Regions from separate parts of the Halomonas sp. JS92-SW72 genome, predicted to be linked through region 1. Evidence: predicted binding sites of a transcription regulator. Region 1 holds the regulator's gene; the other holds the start of a gene.
The links. The regulator FNR, encoded in region 1, switches genes on or off when oxygen is low (the NO sensors DNR and NnrR bind a similar motif). The targets are predictions, from matches to a motif close to TTGATNTANATCAA.
Positions count from the first base shown of each region.

Region 2: the regulator FNR is predicted to act here: its motif matches at 6,922-6,935, upstream of D1793_RS01675 (Hsp20/alpha crystallin family protein).

Region 1 is NZ_CP032147.1:2,061,684-2,071,651, forward strand. Features, by position in the region: gene D1793_RS09685 (heavy metal translocating P-type ATPase) at 1-1,903, shown strand, start outside; gene ccoS (cbb3-type cytochrome oxidase assembly protein CcoS) at 1,900-2,130, shown strand; gene D1793_RS09695 (sulfite exporter TauE/SafE family protein) at 2,130-2,828, shown strand; gene hemN (oxygen-independent coproporphyrinogen III oxidase) at 2,990-4,312, shown strand; gene fnr (fumarate/nitrate reduction transcriptional regulator Fnr) at 4,410-5,153, shown strand; gene ttcA (tRNA 2-thiocytidine(32) synthetase TtcA) at 5,267-6,199, opposite strand; gene D1793_RS09715 (3'-5' exonuclease) at 6,283-6,909, opposite strand; gene D1793_RS09720 (putative nucleotidyltransferase substrate binding domain-containing protein) at 6,976-8,793, opposite strand; gene D1793_RS09725 (DUF4212 domain-containing protein) at 9,493-9,753, shown strand; gene D1793_RS09730 (sodium:solute symporter family protein) at 9,760-9,968, shown strand, end outside.
Region 2 is NZ_CP032147.1:350,683-360,650, forward strand. Features, by position in the region: gene D1793_RS01640 (complex I NDUFA9 subunit family protein) at 73-981, shown strand; gene D1793_RS01645 (SO_0444 family Cu/Zn efflux transporter) at 1,070-2,125, shown strand; gene D1793_RS01650 (DsbA family protein) at 2,139-2,777, shown strand; gene gloA (lactoylglutathione lyase) at 2,808-3,341, opposite strand; gene D1793_RS01660 (GMC family oxidoreductase) at 3,418-5,001, opposite strand; gene D1793_RS01665 (twin-arginine translocation signal domain-containing protein) at 5,061-5,627, opposite strand; gene D1793_RS01670 (ribbon-helix-helix domain-containing protein) at 5,880-6,164, shown strand; gene D1793_RS01675 (Hsp20/alpha crystallin family protein) at 6,310-6,798, opposite strand; gene D1793_RS01680 (VIT1/CCC1 transporter family protein) at 6,972-7,730, opposite strand; gene D1793_RS01685 (hypothetical protein) at 7,778-8,308, opposite strand; gene D1793_RS01690 (M20/M25/M40 family metallo-hydrolase) at 8,468-9,733, shown strand; gene D1793_RS01695 (hypothetical protein) at 9,942-9,968, shown strand, end outside.

The DNA of each region.
Region 1 (9,968 bases):
CATGGCCCAGGTGATGATGTTCTCCATCCCCATCTACGTGGCCGGCCCCGAGGGCATCAGCGAGGACTTCCACGCCCTCTTCCACTGGCTCTCCTTCGCCCTGACCACCCCGGTGGTGTTCTTCTCGGCGGCGCCCTTCTTCCGCAACGCCGTGCGCGACCTGCGCACCCGGGTGCTGGGCATGGACGTGCCGGTCTCCCTGGCCATCGGCTTCGCCTACGCCGCCAGCGGCTTTGCGGTGATCACCGGCAAGGGCGAGGTCTACTTCGACTCGGCGGCAATGTTCACCTTCTTCCTGCTCTTCGGGCGCTACGTGGAGGCCCGCGCCCGACGCCGCAGCGGCCACAGCGGCAACGCCATGGCCGGCGCCCTGCCACTCTCGGCCATTCGCCTCACCGACGAGGGGGAGGAGCGCATCCTGCCGGCCAGCGAACTGGCTGCCGGCGACCGCGTGCTGGTCAAGCCCGGCCACGGCGTGCCCGCCGACGGGGTGATCGAGGACGGCGAATCGAGCCTCGACGAGTCCATGCTCACCGGCGAGTACCTGCCGGTCACCCGCCGTCTCGGCGACACCGTCACCGGCGGCAGCCAGAACATCGAGAGCCCCCTGGTGGTGCGCGTCACCCACGCCGGGCGCGACGCCCGCGTCGCTGGCATCGTCGACCTCACCGACCGCGCCTTCGCCAGCCGCCCGCGCCTGGCGCAGATGGCGGCGCGCATGGCCCACCTCTTCGTGCTGCGCCTGCTGGTGGTCACCGCCGTCGTCACCATCACCTGGTGGTTCATCGACCCGGCGCGCATGCCCTGGATCATGCTCTCGGTGCTGGTGGTCACCTGCCCCTGCGCCCTGGCCCTGGCCACCCCCACCGCGCTCACCGCCGGCCACGGCCAGCTGCGCCGCCGTGGCGTGCTGGTGACCCGCGCCGATGCCATCGAGGCGCTCTCCCAGATCGACCGGGTGATCCTCGACAAGACCGGCACCCTGACCAGCGGCCAGATGACGCTGGTGGAGACGCGACCCCTGGGTGGGCTCGACGCCGCGCGGGCGCGCACCCTGGCGGCCGCCCTGGAGGCGCGCTCCGAGCACCCCATCGCCCGGGCCTTCCATCCCTACCGGCTGGCCACGGTGCACGCCTCCGAGGTGGCCAGCCGCACCGGCCAGGGCCTCGAGGGCACCCTCGACGGCCGCCGCTGGCGGCTCGGCAAGGCCGAGTTCGCCGTCCCGGACGCGACGCCCGCAGCACCCGGCGAGGGGCAGTGGCTGCTGCTCGCCGAGGAGGGCGAGCCACGGGCCTGGTTCGCCCTGCAGGACAGGATCCGCGAGGATGCCGCCGACACCGTGGCAGCGCTCAAGATGCTGGGCCTTGAGGTCGAGCTGCTCTCCGGCGACACTCCAGAAGCCGCCGGCGACCTCGCCCGGCGCCTCGACATCCCCACCTGGCGCGGCGGCGCCAGCCCCGAGGCGAAGCTTGAGCGTATCCGCGAGTGCCAGGCTGCGGGCGAGAAGGTCGCCATGGTCGGGGACGGCATCAACGACGTGCCGGTGCTGGCCGGTGCCGACGTGGCCATCGCCATGAACGGCGCCACCGACCTGGCACGCACCAGCGCCGATGCCATCCTGCTCAGCCCGCGCCTGTCACGCATCGCCGAGGCGGTCGAGATCAGCCGCGCCACCCGCCGGGTGATGCGCCAGAACATGATCTGGTCGGTGTGCTACAACTTCACCGCCATGCCCATCGCCGCCGTGGGGCTGGTGCCCCCCTGGCTGGCCGCCATGGGCATGTCGGCCAGCTCCCTGGTGGTGGTGGGCAACGCCCTGCGCCTCAACCGTTTCCACAGCCGCGCCATGCCCTCCGCCCCGCTGCCGACGCCATCCCCTGAACCGAGCCGGGTGACCCCATGAGCATTCTCTATCTGCTGATCCCACTGTCGCTGACCCTGCTGGGTCTGGCCGTCTGGGCCTTCTTCTGGGCGGTCAAGCACGACCAGTTCGAGGATCTGGAGGGCCCCGCCCATCGCATCCTCTTCGACGAGGACGAGAACGACCTCCCCCCCGAGGAGCGCCAGCGCCGCCGCGAGGCCCGCGAGCGCGCCGCGCAGGAGCGTCGCGACGCCGACCCGGAGCCCTGATGGATCCCACCGGACTCGGCCTACCGCCCCTCGTAGCGGCCTTCGTCTTCGGCCTGCTGGGAGGTGCCCACTGCATCGGCATGTGCGGCGGCATCATGAGTGCCCTGACCTTCGCCGTGCCCCCCAGCATGCGTTCCCCTGCCCGCCTCGCGGGCCTGCTGCTGGGCTACAACCTGGGGCGCATGGTGAGCTACATGGTGGCCGGCGCCCTGGTCGCCGCCCTCGGCACCCTGCTCAGCCTCACCCCCGGCATGCGCATCGCCCTGCAGGGCCTTGCCGCCGTCATGCTGATCCTGATGGCACTCTATATCGCCGACTGGTGGAAGGGGCTGCTGCGGGTCGAGGCGCTCGGCAGGCGCCTGTGGCGCCACCTGGAGCCGGTGGGCCGGCGGCTGATGCCGGTGGTGAGGGTGCCCCAGGCCGTGGCGCTCGGCGCGGTATGGGGCTGGCTGCCCTGCGGGCTGGTCTACTCGATGCTGGCCTGGAGCCTGGCCATGGCCGACCCGCTCAAGGGGGCCGCCCTGATGGGCGCCTTCGGCCTCGGCACCCTGCCGGCGCTGCTCGCCACCGGCCTGGCGGCGCACCAGTTGGGGGGGCTGATTCGTCACCGGGCCACCCGCAGCATCGCCGCGCTGTCGATCATCGCCTTCGCCCTGTGGCAGCTGTGGCTGATGCTGCCCGCTCAGGGTCACGGCTGATTCGGCACTATTCCACGCCGGATTGACGCAGCTCAACGCCGCCGGCGCCAAGCCGCCCTAGCATGGAGAGCACATCCATAGCCGGGAGCGCCGTCATGCCCGTTCAGGCGAAACGCAACGATCGCGCCGGGCCATCCTGGACTGCCGGAAGCAGGCCCTCGATGCAGTACCATGACCACGACGGATCGCACTATCTGACCTACCCCGACGCCGCCCGCCTGGCGACGGGGGACGGCCCCGCGGCGCTGACCCGGGCCCTGGTCGAGCGCTCCCCCGATGCGCCGCTGGCGCTGCACGTGCGCCTGCCCTTCTGCCGGCAGGCGTGCCGCTTCTGCGCCTCCCAGCGGGTGCCCTCACGGGACAGCCGCCAGGCCGAGCCCTACCTCACGCGGCTCGACCGCGAGATGGTGCTGGTGAGCCGACTGCTGGGCCGCCTCCCGGCCGTGCAACGCCTGCACTGGGGTGGCGGCGCCCCCGCCTTCCTCTCCCTGGACCAGATGGGCGACCTGTTCGACCGCCTCGACGCCCGCTTCGGGCTGTCCGGCGCCCGGGGTCGCGACTTCAGCATCGAGATCGACCCCCGCGAGGCCGATGTCTTCACCCTGCGCCACCTGCAGGCGCTGGGCTTCAACCGCCTGAGCCTCGGCGTCCAGGAGCTCGACCTGCGCGTCCAGAAGGCGATCAACCGGGTCCAACCCCGGGTGCTGACCGAGTCCCTGGTGGACGAGGCCGAACGCCTCGGCTTCCACTCCCTCAACCTGGACCTGATCGTGGGCCTGCCGCTGCAGACCCCCCACGGCTTCGGGGAGACCCTCGAGCAGGTGATCGCCATGACCCCGGCGCGCATCACCCTGCGCCGCTACGCCCACCTGCCGGAGCGCTACCGTCCCCAGCGCGAGATCGACGCCGAGGACTTGCCCGACACCGCCACCCGCCTGGCGATCCTCGAGGCGGCTCGCGAGCGGCTGGATGACGCCGGCTACGTGCACATCGGGCTCGGCCAGTTTGCCCGCCCCGATGACAGCCTGGCCCAGGCCCTGGGGGAGGGCCGCCTGGCCCGCGATCTGCAGGGCTACACCCACTACCCGCCCGGCGACCAGCTCGGCCTCGGGGTCGCCGCCCTCAGCCGGGTCGGCGATACCCTGGCCCGCAACGCCCTGAGCCTGGCCGACTACGAGACGGCGCTGGACGCCAGCCAGCTGCCCGCCAGCGCCGCCTACCGGCTGGACGCGGCCGAACGCCTGCGCCGGGATGCCATCGAGACGCTCGCCTGTCGCCGCGAGCTGGACCTGGCCGCACTCTCGCAGGCCCATGGGCTCGACGCCGGCGCGGCCCTGGCCGGTGCCCTCGAGCGCCTCGCCCCCTTCTGCCGGGCGGGGCTGCTCGAGCGCCACGGCGAGCGCCTGCGGGTAACCCCCGACGGGCTCTGGGGCCTGACCCACCTGCTCGCCGCCTTCGACCCCGAGGCCACCCCGGTGGCGTGAGCCGGGCCGGACGGGCCTACCTCCTTGGAGGTGGTTTGCCCTGTCCGAAGTTTCCTCCATAATGGTCGACATGATCATGATCAAGGAGGGGGCGGCCATGCCCGATAGCCTGACCGGAAGGCGGCGCTCTGTACTGCACGAGACTCGCTGCCAGACCTGCAGCCTGAGTTCGCTCTGCCTGCCGCTGGCCCTCGAGGTTCAGGACATGGACCAGTTCGACGCCATCATCCGCCGGCGCGCGCCCCTCAAGAAGGGCGAGACCCTGTTCCGCCAGGACAGCCCCTTCACCAGCGTCTATGCGGTGCGCTCGGGCAGCCTCAAGCAGGTGACCACCGAGGGCAGCGGCGACGACCAGCTGACCAACTTCTACCTGCCCAGCGAGCTGGTGGGGCTGGACGGCATCGACGAGGAGCAGTATCCCGGCACCGTGGTGGCCCTGGAGACCACCACCGTGTGCGAGATCCCCTTCGATCGCCTGGACCAGCTGTCGGAGTCCCTCCCCGAACTGCGCGGCCAGCTCTATCGCAGCATGAGCAAGGAGCTGCGCGACGACCGCCGCATGATGCGCCTGCTCTCTCGCAAGACCGCCGACCAGCGCCTGGCCAGCTTCTTCACCAGCCTCTCCGACCGCTTCCGCCGGCGCGGCTACTCCCCCTACAGCTTCCGGCTCTCCATGTCCCGGGCCGATATCGGCAACTACCTCGGCCTGGCGGTGGAGACCGTCAGCCGCATCCTCGGCCGCTTCCAGAGCCAGGGCCTGGTGGAGGTCTCGGGCCGCGAGGTGCATATCCTCGACCTGGAGTCGCTGATCCAGGTCGCCGAGGAGGAAGGGGCCAAGTAGCACCGGGCCGCCTGGCCTCCCCCCTGACGCAGAAACCCCCATCGGGCGAGTGCCCGATGGGGGTTTCTGGTTTTCGAGCCATGAGTTCCCGAGCCCTGGCGCCGGCGCCAGGGCTACTCGTTCAGCAGTTCGATGCGGCTGGCCTGCCGCCGCGCCTGTGTCTCCTCGAGCCCGGCGAAGTCGAACAGCTCGCGGTCGGCCAGCTGCGACGGCGCCACGTTGGTCACCGCCTTGAACATGCTCTCCAGGCGCCCGGGGTGCTTCTTCTCCCATTCGGCGAGCATCTCCTTGACCACCTGGCGCTGCAGGTTGGGCTGGGAACCGCACAGGTTGCAGGGGATGATCGGGAACGCCATCAGCCGGGCAAACTCGGCGATATCCGCCTCGCGGCAGTAGGCCAGCGGGCGGATCAGGATGTTCTTGCCGTCGTCGGAGAGCAGCTTGGGGGGCATGGCCTTGAGGCTGCCGCCGAAGAAGAGGTTGAGGAACAGCGTCTCGAGGATGTCCTCGCGATGGTGGCCCAGGGCGATCTTGGTGGCGCCGATCTCCTCGGCGAAGCCGTAGAGGGAGCCGCGGCGCAGCCGCGAGCAGAGCGCGCAGGTGGTCTTGCCTTCCGGCGTCTTCTCCTTGACCACCGAGTAGGTGTCGCGCTCGAGGATATGGTACTCGACGCCGATGGACTCGAGGTACTCGGGCAGCACCTGCTCGGGGAAACCGGGCTGCTTCTGGTCGAGGTTGACCGCCACCAGCGAGAAGTCGATCGGGGCGTTGCGCTGCAGGCTGCGCAGGATCGAGAGCAGGGTGTAGCTGTCCTTGCCGCCGGAGAGGCAGACCATCACCCGGTCGCCCTCGTGGATCATGCCGTAGTCGATGATGGCGTTGCCGACCTGGCGGCGCAGGCGCTTCTGGAGCTTGTTGAACTCGCGCCTGCCCCGGGCATCCAGGGCATCGAGGAGCGGCGAGGGGGCCTCCTGCTGCGGGGAGCCCCCCGCGGCGGGGGCCTCGGCGTCGGTGTCGCGGGGGTCGAAGATCACGGCGTCTTGCATGTCGGTCGGCGCTGCCAGTGCGGGCAAAAATGACGGGCGCCCATCCTACCATCGCCGGCGACGTCAGGCGACGCCGTCACGCCTCAGGCGTCGCCCCGCAGGGCGCTGGTCTCGCGCTCCAGGCGCAGGAAGATCAGCGCCGTGGTCACCGCATCCCCCAGCGCCGTATGGCGCCCCATCACCGGCACGTCCAGCAGCTCGGCCACCTTCTCGAAGCGCGGCGCCGACTCCACCTCGGGGTGGCGGCGGCGCAGGCGGCGCAGATAGTGCTGGGCCACGTCGATGGTGGCGTTGGGCAGCTCGAAGCCGACGCGCGGGCGCAGCTCGCGATTGAGGATCGCCAGGTCGAAGTCCAGGTGCCAGCCCACCAGCGGGCGATTGCCGACGAAGTCGAGCAGGCGCTCCAGCGCCTCGTCCACCGCCATGCCGCCCTCCAGGTCGATGCCGCGCAGGCCGTGAATGCGGATCGAATCGCCACACAGCGAGGCCGGGCGCGCCAGGCGCAGGTCCAGGGATTCGCTGGTCAGCACCCGGTCGCCACGCACCTTGACGGCGGCGATGGAGACCAGCTCCGCGCTGCGCGTATCAAGCCCGGTGGTCTCGGTATCGATGACCACCATCTCGTCACCGGTATAGGGGTGGAAGAGCCAGGCGTAGTCGCCGTTGGCGTGCCGTCTTCGGTCGGCAGCGCGCCGCAGGACCTTGAGCATGAGGGGTCTCCTGTTGTGATTGTCGTTCCTTCGTGCATCGTCATGCCTTCGTGCAGCCTCGGGCCGTCACGAATACTCCAGATGAAAGCGGTGCGAGAGGCGCTGCTTGAAGTCCTTGACGATATGCAGCGCCTCGCGCAGCAGGTCGCGCTCCAGCGAGGAGAGCTCCTGTACCACCACGCGGTCGGGCTTGCGCTCGCCACCGCTGTCCAGATGGGCGAGCTGCTGCTTGAGGCGCAGCTCGGTGAACAGCGACAGCGCCTCGCCGAGGTCCTCGGCGAAGCGCGGCTCCAGGCGGCCGTCCGCCGCCAGGGCATCCAGCCGCTCCAGGGTGGAGGTCGGCCGGATGCGCCGCTCCAGGGCCATCACCCGCACCCCGTGAACGATGGGGAAGATGCCGCCCTTCTTGATGTCGATGCCATGCTGGGGCCGCTTGAGCGAGCCGAACAGGGTCAGCGGCGTGGAGAAGCGCAGGATGGTGCGGGCGAAGTAGGAGAGCAGCAGCTCGTCGCCGGAGCAGCGCGCGAACAGCTCGTCACGCACCCGGTCGAGCAGAGCCGGGTTACCGGCCACCGCATGGGAGTCGAGCATGATCGCCAGCTTCATCAGGCTGTCGCCGTCCCGCTTCTCGGCCCAGCGGGCGATGCGCTCGCGCCACTGGGTCACGGTGCCGACCCACTCGGGGTTGGAGACCATGATGTTGCCGGGACAGGGCGGGTAGCCCAGCTCGATCAGGGTCTCGGTGAGTCGCTGCATCTGCTCGGCGCAGCCGGGCCACTCCAGGTCGTCGGTCAGGATCAGGCCGTTGTCCTGGTCGGTCTTGAGGATCTGCTCGCCGCGCCCCTCGCTGCCCATCACCATCAGGCAGCTGTCGCGGTGGTAGCGTTCGTCGACCAGGAAGCCCCAAGCCTTGTGCATGATCCGTCCGTTGAGCGCCGCCAGCAGGCCCATGGCGAAGCGCAGCTTGACCCCCTGGGCCATCAGCGCCTTGACCAGCTCGGGCGTGCGGCGACTGGCGGCGGCCAGGGCCTCGAGGCTCTCGGCCTGCTCGACCTGCAGGCTGACCACGTAGCTGCGGCTCGAGAAGTAGCTGAGCACGTCGGTGAGCTCGACGACCCCCACCGGCACCCCCTTCTCCATCACCACCACCCGCTCCACCTTGTGGCGGGTCATCACCACCAGCGCCTCGAACAGGTACTGCCCCGGCCCCACCGTGATCAGCTCGGCACTGCCGACCCCGTCCAGGGCACTGTCACGGTCGCGCTCCTCCACCACCAGGGCGTTGAGCAGGTCGGTCTTGGTGATCATGCCGGGGCCGGCGTCACCCGCCACCAGCAGGCTGTCGGCATGGCGCTCGTTGATGGTGGTCACCGCCTCGGCAATGGTCGTGGCGGCCGGCACGACCAGCGGCTCACGCATGCACTCGTCGACCCGGGCCAGCATGAAACCGGCCATGGTCACCCCGCCTTCGGCGCGCTGCTCGGTAAGCAGGCGCGCCTTGTGGGCCAGGGTCTGGCGGAAGAACTCCGCGAAGGGGGGACAGTCATCGCAGAGCTCGAGGAAGAGCGCCTTGGGCAGCAGGTAGCAGAGGCTCTCCTGCTCGGCACGGAAGCGGTAGCGGCTCTTGCCGTTGAGGATGCTGATGGCGCCGAAGAGGTCGCCGCGGGTGTAGTGGCCGATGCGCGAGCGGGCCGCAGGCAGGGTGGGGTCGACTTCCGCCACCTCCCCCTTGTGGATCAGGAAGAGGTTCTCACCGGCCTGCCCCGTCTCGAGGATGATCTCGTCGCGATCGAAGTAGGCCAGGTCCACGCCCTGGCGAACCCGCTCGCGGCCTGCCTCGTCGAGCAGGGTGAACGGCGGCTGGGAAAGATCGACCTCGACCATGGCGCAGACCTCGCGGGCGGCGTACCGACTCAAGCCCCCCTGCCGCGCCGCCGCCAGCTGGCGATCGATAGACGAGGGGGCCGGAGAGGAAAACGGCGTTGTGACCGCCACCGGATGATTGTTGGGGTTGTTGTTGGGTCTCCTGAGACTGGTGGCAGCATAGCAACCTCCCCGTCGCCCTTATAAGCTAGACGATCGTCTCCCCCTTTGGCCCCCTATACGATCGTCCAAGCCTCGGCCGCGAACGCAGCGATCCTGCGACTTTGGTCTTCCTCCTCCTCCTTAGACGATCGTCCAAGTCCTGCCTCGCCCGCCCCCGACCGCCCCTCTCACACCCCCTATACCATCGTCCTAACCTGACTGACGCACCTCGTGTAACTCAGCAGAAACACGCCCCCATCCTCTTGATTGGCAAGGATTCGTTGACACCGCATTGAATCGTATTTTTCTCATGATACGAAAGTCTGGGATTCATTTTCGCCTCTCATTGCCCACTATCCACCATGCATCATGCAGGGCAATCGCACGACAACGATGCCTGCCGACACCGGCGAGATAAGGGCCACCGGCCCCTCTCCCAGTCGGGATCTGCCCCAAGGCTCGCAACGGCCTGACACAAGACATGCGATTGCCCTGGTGACCCGCAACCGACAGACCCCCAGTTCCCAACCCCACCAATAACAAGTGGAGAACACGACAATGGCAGAAGAGAAAGTCGATTCGTCCGAATACTGGAAGGCGAACGTACGCCTGATCACGGGATGCCTGATCGTCTGGGCCTTCGTCTCCTACGGCATGGCGATCCTGTTCCGGCCCCTGCTCTCCGGCATTCCCGTGGGCGGCACCGACCTGGGCTTCTGGTTCGCCCAGCAGGGCTCCATCCTCACCTTCATCGTGCTGATCTTCTTCTACGCCTGGAAGATGAACAAGCTCGATCAGAAATTCGGTCTGGGGGAGTAAGCCAGCATGAGTCAATTTGCCATCAACCTGCTGTTCGTAGGGGGCTCCTTCGCCCTCTACATCGGCATCGCGATCTGGGCCCGAGCGGGCTCCACCAAGGACTTCTACGTGGCGGGCGGCGGCGTCCACCCGGTCACCAACGGCATGGCCACCGCCGCCGACTGGATGTCCGCGGCGTCGTTCATCTCCATGGCCGGCCTGCTGGCCTCCGGCGG
Region 2 (9,968 bases), 1.7 Mb from region 1:
ACCCACCGGACATGACGCCCTACCGCGAGCCTGGCAGGATAGGGGCTTTCCCGGCAGCACGAAGGACGCGACATGCAGGAGGCCCCCACCACGGTCGTCGGCGGCACCGGCTTTCTGGGCCGCGCCATCGTGCGCGAACTGGTGGAGGCCGGCCGACCGGTGCGCATCGCGACGAGGCGCCCGCGCCTGCCCGACTGGCTGGAAGCCGGTGACCGCGTGGAGGCCGTGGCCTGCGACCTGCGCGACGAGCCGCAGGTCGCCGCTGCCCTTGCCGGCAGCGGCGCGGTGATCAACGCGGTGAGCCTCTATGTGGAACGGCCCCGTGCCGGCCTCACCTTCGAGGCGATCCACGTCGCGGGCGCCGAGCGCCTGGCGCGTCTCGCTCGGGAGGCCGGCGTGAGCCGACTGGTGCATGTCTCCGGCATCGGTGTCGCCGAGCGCTCCCCCTCCGCCTATGTGCGTGCCCGCGCCGCCGGGGAGCGTGCCATGATCGATGCCCTGCCCAAGGCGATCCTGCTGCGCCCCGCGGTGCTGTTCGGCCCCGACGACGCCTTCCTCACGGCGCTGGTGCGCCTGGCACGGCTGCCGGCCTTCCCCCTGTTTGGCCGCGGCAGCACCCGGCTGCAACCGGTGCACGTGGATGACGTGGCGCGTGCCGCGGTGCGCCTGAGCGGCGCACGTCCGCTGGAGCGCCGACTGTTCGAGCTGGGCGGCCCGGAGCGGCTCACCTACCGCCAGATCGTCGAGCAGGTCCTGGCCCACCTGGCGTGCCGGCGCCACCTGCTGCCGGTGCCCTTTGCGGCCTGGCGCCTCGTGGCTGCCCTGCTCGCCCCCCTGCCCTCGCCGCCGCTGACCCGGGACCAGGTGATCCTGATGCAGCAGGACACCCTGGTCGGCGAGGACGTGGGCACCTTCGACGACCTGGGCATCGTGCCGCGCACCTTACATGACAGCCTGCCGGCCTGCCTGGCCGCCGGCTGAGCGCACCGCGCCCCCGCATTTCCCCTCGCTCGCCTGCGGGCCGTGATAGGATGCCGCCCAAGCCCCTGCCCGCCTTCTGGAGCCCACCATGACACTGTTGCTGGCCATCCTCGATGTCGCCCTCTCGGCCGCTCCCTGGCTGCTGCTGGGCCTGGGTATCGCCGGCCTGATCAAGGGAGTGATCTCCGAGGCCGCCCTGACGCGCTGGGTAGGCGGCCAGGGCCTTGGCAGCGTGGCCCGCGCCGCGGTGATCGGTGCCCCGCTGCCGCTCTGCTCCTGCGGCGCCATTCCCACCGCCCTGGCCCTGCACCGCGGAGGGGCCGACCGCGGCCCCACCACCGCCTTCCTGATCGGCACGCCGGGCATCGGCATCGACTCCCTGACCATCAGCTACGCGCTGCTGGGCCCCTTCATGGCCCTGGCGCGAGGCGTCAGCGCGGTGCTGACCGCCATCGTCACCGGGCTGCTGGTGGGGCGCACCCACGTCGCCGAGGCAACGGCACCCGCCTCGGCGGCGAGCTGCGGGGGAGGCTGCGGCAGCGGCTGCGGAACCCGGGCCTCGCCCAGTCCGGCGCCTGCCACCCTGGGGCGCCGGCTCCGCGCCGGGCTGAGCTATGCCTTCAGCGACATCCTCGACGACATCAGCCTCTGGCTGCTGGCCGGCCTGCTGGTGGCCGGGGCGCTGATCGCCCTGGTACCGCCTCAGCAGCTTGCCGGGCTGGGCAGCGGCCTGGGTGCCATGCTGGTGATGGCTGTGATCGGCATCCCCATGTACCTGTGTGCCACCGCCGCCACGCCGATCGCCGCCGGCCTGCTGCTGGCCGGGGTCTCCCCGGGCACGGTGCTGGTCTTCCTGATCGCTGCACCGGTGACCAGCCTGGCGACCCTTGGCGTGTTCCGCCGTGAGATGGGCAACCGAGCGCTTGTGGCCTATCTGGCCGGCATCCTGGCAAGCACCGTGCTGCTGGGCCTGGGCGTGGACCTGCTGGCCGGCTGGTGGGAACTCGACATACCGCTCCAGGTGGCCCGGGTTCAGGAGCTGCTGCCCACCTGGCTGGAAGCGCTGGCGCTGATCGTGCTGGTGGTCCTTGCCGTGAGGCCACTGCGTCACCGCCTGGCCGCCCGCCTTTTCCTGCCAAACTGAACGGGGAGTCTCCATGACCCAGCCGCGCATCACGCTCGACGTCTTCAGCGACTATGTGTGTCCCTTCTGCTACCTGGAGATGCCGGAGCTCGACGCCCTGGCCGAGCGCTTCGGGGGGAAGGTGACGATCCGCTGGCGCGCCTTCGAGCTGCGTCCCGCCCCCGAGCCGACCCTCGACCCGGACGGCGACTACCTGCATGACATCTGGGGACGGGCCGTCTACCCCATGGCGACCGAACGCGGCATGACCCTGCGGCTGCCGCGGATTCAGCCGCGCTCACGGCTGGCCCACGAGGCGGCCGCCTGGGCCGAGGCACAGGCGGCCGATCACCCCGGGGCGGGCGACGCCATGCGCAGGGCGCTGTTCCGCGGTTTCTTCGAGGCGAGCCTGGACCTGGCCGACCCCCAGGCCCTCGCCCGGCTGGCCGAGACCCTGGCGCTAGACGGCAGCGCCCTGCACCAGGCGCTGGAGCAGGGTACCTATCACCAGGCGGTGATGGACGACCAACGCACCGCCCGCGACCTCGGCATCCAGGGCGTGCCGGCGCTGCGCTTCAGCCTGGACGGCGAACACGCCGGCGTGCTCGAGGGCGCCCAGCCCCGCCGCCAGCTGTTCCTGGCCACGCAGCGGCTGCTCGACGCCCTGGGGTAATCGGCCGACCAGGACCGATGGCTTTGGGGATCAATCGCCCAGAGAGGCGAGGCGGTCAGCCTGGACCACCTCGATCCAGTAGCCGTCGACATCCTTGACGAAGACCACGTCCTTCATCTTGCCCTGGTCACTGCGCTTGATGAACTCGATGCCGTTGCTGTCGAACCAGGCTTCTGCAGCCTCGAGGTCCGGCACCGAGAAGCAGATATGACCGAAGCCCTGAGGCTGGGCGTTGCCGTCATGGTAGGCAAAATCGGCCTGCGTCTCGGTGCCCCAGTTGTGGGTCAGCTCCAGCAGGCCGCGCTGGCTGAAGGTCCAAACCGTACGTTCGCCCACGCTCTCGGGGACCACCTCGTCCGCCTCCAGCTTCGCCAGGAAGTAGAGGGAGAACTGCATCTCCTCGAAGTCCAGCCGGCGCAGGACGCGCATGCCGAACACCCGGGAATAAAAGGCCAATGCCTTCTCGGGATCCTTGACCCGCAGCATGGTGTGGTTGAGACGAAAGCCGTCGGAATCGGCAGTGGCGGCCTGCACGCCGGGGTGTTGCTCGCCATAAAAGCTCATGGAGTCTCCTTCTGGAATCAATATGGGGGCATGAAGGGGATGGGCAGCCCCCGGCCATGGCCGGGGGCAAAAGGGATCAGACCTCGCCGCGCAGCATCAGCTGGCCGATGTGTTCGGCCTGGCGTATCGCCAGCGAGACGATGGTCAGGGTGGGGTTCTCCGCCGCCGAGGTGGTGAACTGGCTGCCATCCGAGATGAAGAGGTTAGGGATCTCGTGGGCGCGGCCATAGGCGTTGCAGACGCCATCCTCGGGGCGTTCGCTCATGCGGCAGGTGCCCAGATTGTGGGTCGAGGGATAGGGCGGCACCTCGTAGACATCCTTCGCTCCCACCGAGCGGTAGAGCTCTGTACCCTGTCGGTAGCCGTGCTCGCGCATGGCAACGTCGTTGGGGTGGTCGTCGTAGTGGACATTGGCCACCGGCAGGCCGAATCGATCGGTGACCTCGGGATTGAGGGTGATCCGGTTACCCTCCTGGGGCAGGTCCTCGCCCACCAGCCACATGCCGGCCATGTGGTCATACTGGTCAAGGGCACCGGTGAAGCGTGGCCCCCAGGCACCAGGGTCGAGGAAGGCTGCCATGAACGGTAGGCCCAGAGCCAGAGTCTCCATCTCGTAGCCGCCGACGAAGCCACGCGACGGGTCATGGCGCGCCTCATCGGCGATGATGCCGGCCATGGTGGTGCCCTTGTACATATGGACGGGCTCCTCGAAGGTGGCGTAGACCGAACCGGTCATGTGGCGCATATAGTTGCGCCCTACCTGCCCTGAGCCGTTGGCCAGACCCGACGGGAATAGGTTGCTGGCGGAGTTGAGCAGCAGCCGCGGCGTCTCGATCGAGTTACCGGCCACCGCGACCAGACGCGCCCTCTGACGCTGCTCGCGGCCTTCGGCATCGAAGTAGACCACGGCCGTGACCTTGCCGCTCTCGTCATGCTCGATGCGCGCCACATGGGACTCCGGGCGAAGCTCGAGATGGCCGGTGGCAATGCCCTTGGGAAGCTCGGTGTAAAGCGTCGACCACTTGGCACCGGTCTTGCACCCCTGGAAACAGAAGCCACGCTGCTGGCAGGCGGCGCGCCCGTCACGCGGCTCACTGTTGATTGCCATGTGGCCGGTATCGCAGGAGTACCCCATCTTCTGGGCACCGGCATACATCACCTTGAAGTTGTTGTTGCCGGGCAGACCCTTGTTGCCGTTTGTGCGGGTTACACCCATGCGCTTCTCGGCGCTTTCATAATAGGGGGCCAGGTCATCATAGGTAAGCGGCCAGTCGAGCAGGTTGGCTCCTTCGACCTCGCCATAGGTGGTGAGCGCCGCAAACTCGTGGGGCTGGAACCGGAGGCTGGCCCCGGCCCAGTGGACGGTGGTGCCGCCCACCGACTTGACGATCCACGCTGGCAGATTTGGAAAATCCCGCGCCAGGCGAAAACTGCCGGAGGTGGTGCGCGTGTCGAGCCAGGCGAGTTGGGCAAAGGACGCCCACTCGTCGGCCAGAAAGTCCGCGGTGGTGTGCAGCGCACCTGCCTCCAGCACCACCACATCGATGCCCTGCTGGGCCAGCTCGTTGGCCAGGGTGCCGCCCCCGGCGCCGGACCCGATCACCACCGCGACGTTCTCATCGTCATGGGCGAAGGTCTGCTGATTATCGGTCATTGCCATCGTGGCGTCTCCGGATACGTTGTTGTTGTCTTAATCGTGGCAGCCGAACCACCGCAGGCTCAGCCCGCGCTCTCGTAGGGCAGGTAGCCGCCCTGGGGCTTGGGCGGCTCGGGCAGCCAGGTCAGGTCGTTGAAGCCCTTGGAGAGGTAGCCACCATCGCCTTCGGCTCCGCCATATCCGAAGTGGACATAGGCCAGCGGATTATCATAGAGCGATACCACCGCATCGCCGCGGACGGTCTCGAAGAAGGCGCCGCCGGCCATCGGGGCCAGATGCTCGAGTCGTGCGGCGTCGTCCAGTGCCAGCCAGTCGCCCCCGGCGGCCATATCTAGTGCGTCCATGCCCTCCTTGAGGAGGGCATGCAGGGAAGCATCGGCCGCCTTGCGATCCAGGCTCTTAACGACCATCGCGTAGACGGCATCCTCCAGGTCCGGATGCGGGAAGATCTGTCGTGTGATGGCGAGCAGCATCTCGCCCTGACGCGAGCTGAGCGACTCCAGGGACAGCGCCCAGCTGCGGGAGGGCGCGAGCAGGGCAATCGGGCCGCTGGCAAAGGCCAGGGTACCGGCCAAGACACCACCGCTGGCCTTGAGGAAGACTCGGCGGGATAGGTTGGGGGAATGCATGGCGAGCTTCTCCAGGGTGAGTGCGCAGTCGCATAAGATTCGCCTGCGCCTGGTCTCTTGTTGTTGTCGGGGTGCCAGATGCATCGGTCACCTCGCCCGAGAATAGGCCGTCAATAGACGATCCGGGTAACAGTGGAGTACTACATCGACGATGGTCTAATGCTCAAGGGTCGCAACAGGGAGCAATGTCGGGGAAAGTCGGAAACCGTTATGTCGCCGGCCTGTGGCCTTCGCCAGCGGAGGGGAGTAATCATGTGTCATGTCTACGCATCCACTGACCCCGAGCGTTACGAGTGCACCACTCGCTCGGTGCGCCTTCAGGGCAGCGTCACAAGCGTTCGGCTGGAGAACGAGTTCTGGCAGATCCTCGACCTGCTGGCCCACGACCAGCAGCTTTCCACTGGTCAGTTCATCAGCGAGCTCTATGGTGAAGTGATGGCCACTAAAGGCGCCGTACCCAACCTGGCCTCGATGCTGCGCGTCGCCTGTGCCGTCCACCTGCATATCCGGGCTGAACCCGCAGCACGAAGCGCCTGACGCCTCCCGTGACGACTGATGCACTTGGCTGCCGTCATGATGATGGTGCTCCAGAAGCAGTCTCGACGCATGAGGAAACCAGGCGTGTCCCGGCTGTCGCCGAGGCACGCCTTGAGTAGGGTTCGTCGAGGGGGATGAAAGGCCGTCACTTCACCTCGATCTTGCGCCGGCTGGCCCGTTTCAGCTTCGGAAGGGTCAGCTCGAGGATGCCGTTCTTGAAGCTCGCCTCGCCCCCCTCCGTGTCGATATCGCCGGGTAGCGTCACGGTGCGCGAGAAGGAGCCGCTGGAGATCTCGGAGCGGAAGTATTCCCCCTCCTCCTCCTTGTGCTCCTGGCGGTGCTCGCCCTTGATGGTCACGCTATGGTCGCTGACCGATACCTCGAGATCCTCGCGCTCGAAGCCGGGGACCTCTGCACGCACCAGCACCTCGGCGTCGCGTTCGATGACATCGACCCTGGGCATCCCCTTCTCGAAGGCGGCAAAACGCTCCCACAGCGGGTGATCGCGGCGCAGCATCGGCATCCAGCCCCGATCGAAGACACTGTCGAAGAAACGATCAAACTCGTGGAAGGGACTGACTCCCCGAGATTCCGACTGGACGGCGGGGGAGACTTCCTTCGGCTTCTTGGCCATGGTGGCGCTCTCCTGGTTCCTGGAAAGACATGCTGAGACAAGGCCGGGCCCGACGCCCAAGCCGGTAATGCCCGAGCGGCGTATGCCGCACCAGATAGCGTAGACCAGCGCCGACGCTTCGCCTTGATACAGCTCAATAGCCGACGATGCCCGCCTGGCACGCCGCGTCCGCGTCACACCCCGATGCCGAACAGCGCCTGGGCGAGATGTCCGGTGAGGAAGGCCAGCCCCGCCGCCGCACCGCCCATCATCAGGGTACGCAGTCCGGAGGCGAACACCGGCTGGTGATAGATCAGGCTCTTGCCCATGCCGATCAGGAAGAACATCAACGCCGCCAGCCCCAGGCTCGCCAGGAACTGCCGGGTGATGGACAGCCCCGGCAGGGCGTAGGGCAGCAGCGGCACGGCACCGATCACCAGGAAGGCCGTGAAGGTCACCAGGGCCGAGCGCAGTGGGCTCAGCCCCTCGGTCTGCAGGCCATGCTCCTCGTGCAGCATGGTCTCCACCCAGACCTCCCGGTCAGCGCAGATAGTGTCCACCACCCGCTCCAGGGTCTCGCCCTCGAAGCCCTTGCGCCGGAAGATCTGACGGATCTCCTCGCGCTCGCCCTCGGGCACCACCTCGATATGGCGGTGCTCGTCATCGCGCACCCCATCGACATGTTCCCGTTGGGCCTTGATCGCCTCGTAGTTGCTGATGGCCATGCTGAAGCCATCCGCCAGCAGGTTGGCCAATCCCAGCACCAGGGCCACCGTGGCCGAGAAGCCCGCGCCGAAGGCACCCGACACCACCGCGAAGGTAGTCACGCAACCATCGATGCCACCGAGGATCGCATCGGGCAGGTTCCGGCCCCGGGTCGGCTGGCGCAGCCGGCGTCGGATCGCCTCAGGCCGGTGCGACGCCTCGAGGGACTGGCGGTCCTGACGCTGCATGCTCACCTCCTGGCAGTCTGGGCGCCTAGGGTTCGGCGCCTGGCGGACTACTCCCAGCGCCAGCCCTGTCGCTGCCACCAGGCCCGGGCCAGGGCGAGATTCTCGGCGTTGTGGCGCGGGTCCAGCACGCTGCCAAGTTCGAGGGTATCGCCGCCGGTGGCGGCCATCAGCGACGGGTCCTGGGAAGCCAGCATCAGCGCATAGAGCGCCAGCATCAGCTCGTACTCGTCCGAGGACTCGAGCCGCGCGGCCAGCAGGGGAATGGCCGGCTCGCCGATCTGCCCCAGCCGCTCCGCCGCGATGTACCAGGGCCGCGGATGCTCCTCCCCGCCGTAGGTGGTGACGAAACGACGGTCCGGCAGGCGGCTGATGTAGTAGTGGGCCTCATCTTCCACCCCGCTGAAGAGTGGCGGGAGCCAGTCGCGCTCCTCGACACCCACACCCGGCACTGCCGCCACCGGTGGCGGCGCCGGCTCCGCCGCGGGGCGCTCGGCGGGTGCCGGCGGTGCCCCGGCGCAGCCTGCCAGCAGCAGAGCGGCCAGTCCGAGGGGTAACAGCGGCGACATCCTTGATGACATCCCTGACTCTCCTTCTCATGCACAAGCGGTTGAGGACAACCCGCTCAGCATAGCCTGACCGATGGCAGGCGTGGCAGCCCTTCAGGCGTGGACAGACCGTCGCCGCATCGGGGTGGTAAGCTCCGGGACGATGATCTCACCCCGAAGAGAGGGAACACGATGAGCGATACCCCCTGGACAGAGCCCATGCCCGAGCCGCAGTTCGAGCTGATGCGACGCCTCCTCGCGGCGCCAAGCCCCGTGGGCCTGGAGGCCGCCATGACCTACGGCGTGCTCAAGCCCCACTTCGAGAGCTTCGCCCCGCCGGGCTGGCAACTGCACCAGTTCAAGGGCCATGCCGGCGTGGTGCTGGACACCCACCCGGGCCGCGACGACCTGTTCAAGGTGATGGTGATCGGCCACGCCGACAAGATCCGCATGCAGGTGCGCTCCATCGGCGAGGACGGCAAGATCTGGATCAACACCGACGCCTTCCTGCCCAACGTGCTGATCGGCCACGAGGTCACGCTATTCAGCGAGGATCCCCAGGCCCCCGGTCGCTACCGGCGCATCGAGGGCGGTACCGTGGAGGCGCTGGGCGCCATCCACTTCTCCGACCCGGCCCAGCGCGACGGCAGCAAGGGCATCAAGAAGGAGCAGATCTACCTGGACCTGCAGATCCACGGAGAGAACAAGAAGCAGCAGGTGGAGAACCTGGGCGTGCGTCCCGGCGACTCGATCCTCTTCAACCGCCCCATTCGCCACGGCTTCAGCCCGGACACCTTCTACGGCGCCTACCTGGACAACGGCCTGGGCTGCTTCGTCACCGCCGAGGTGGCACGACTGGTCGCCGAGGCGGGAGGCACCGAGCAGGTGCGGGTGATGTTCGCCATCGCCAGCTACGAGGAGATCGGCCGCTTCGGCAGCCGCGTACTGGCCGGCGAGCTCCGTCCCGACGCCATCATCGCCGTGGACGTGAACCATGACTACGTGGCGGCCCCGGGCATCGGCGACCGTCGCATGCAGCCGCTGGAGATGGGCAAGGGGTTCACGCTGTCGGTGGGCGCCATCGCCAGCGAGCAGCTCAACCGGATCATCGAGACCACCGCCCGGGAGCACGGCATCCCCATGCAGCGGGACATCGTCGGCGCCGACACCGGCACCGACGGCATGGCCGGGGTGCTGGCCGCCGTGGACTGCGTGGCCACCTCCATCGGCTTCCCGATCCGCAACATGCACACCATCTCCGAGACGGGCAACACCCGCGATGTGATGGCGGCGATCCACGCCATCACCCGTAGCCTCCAGGCACTGGACGCCCTGCCCGATCCCCATCGGGAGTTCCTCGACAACCACCCGCGCCTAGACCAGGCCGGTGCGCTGGGCCACCAGGGAGCGGACAAGCCGGAGCCCGACGCCGAGAAGGCGGGCGCCGGCACCCGATAGCCGGCAGGCGCAGGACGCGCCAGGGCCCCGGGGCATGCGCTGCACGGAACCGCGCCGGGGCCCCCTCGTTATCGGCATTCCTCATGCCGGCCAGGAATGATGTCGTGGGCGCATGGGCCGTGACACAACGGAATCCGGATTCGCTTACGAGGCCTGCGGCGAATGGCTACCATGCCCGCATATCCACACACCAGCCCATGTGAGCGCCATGAAATCCTTCCTCGTCGACGTCTTC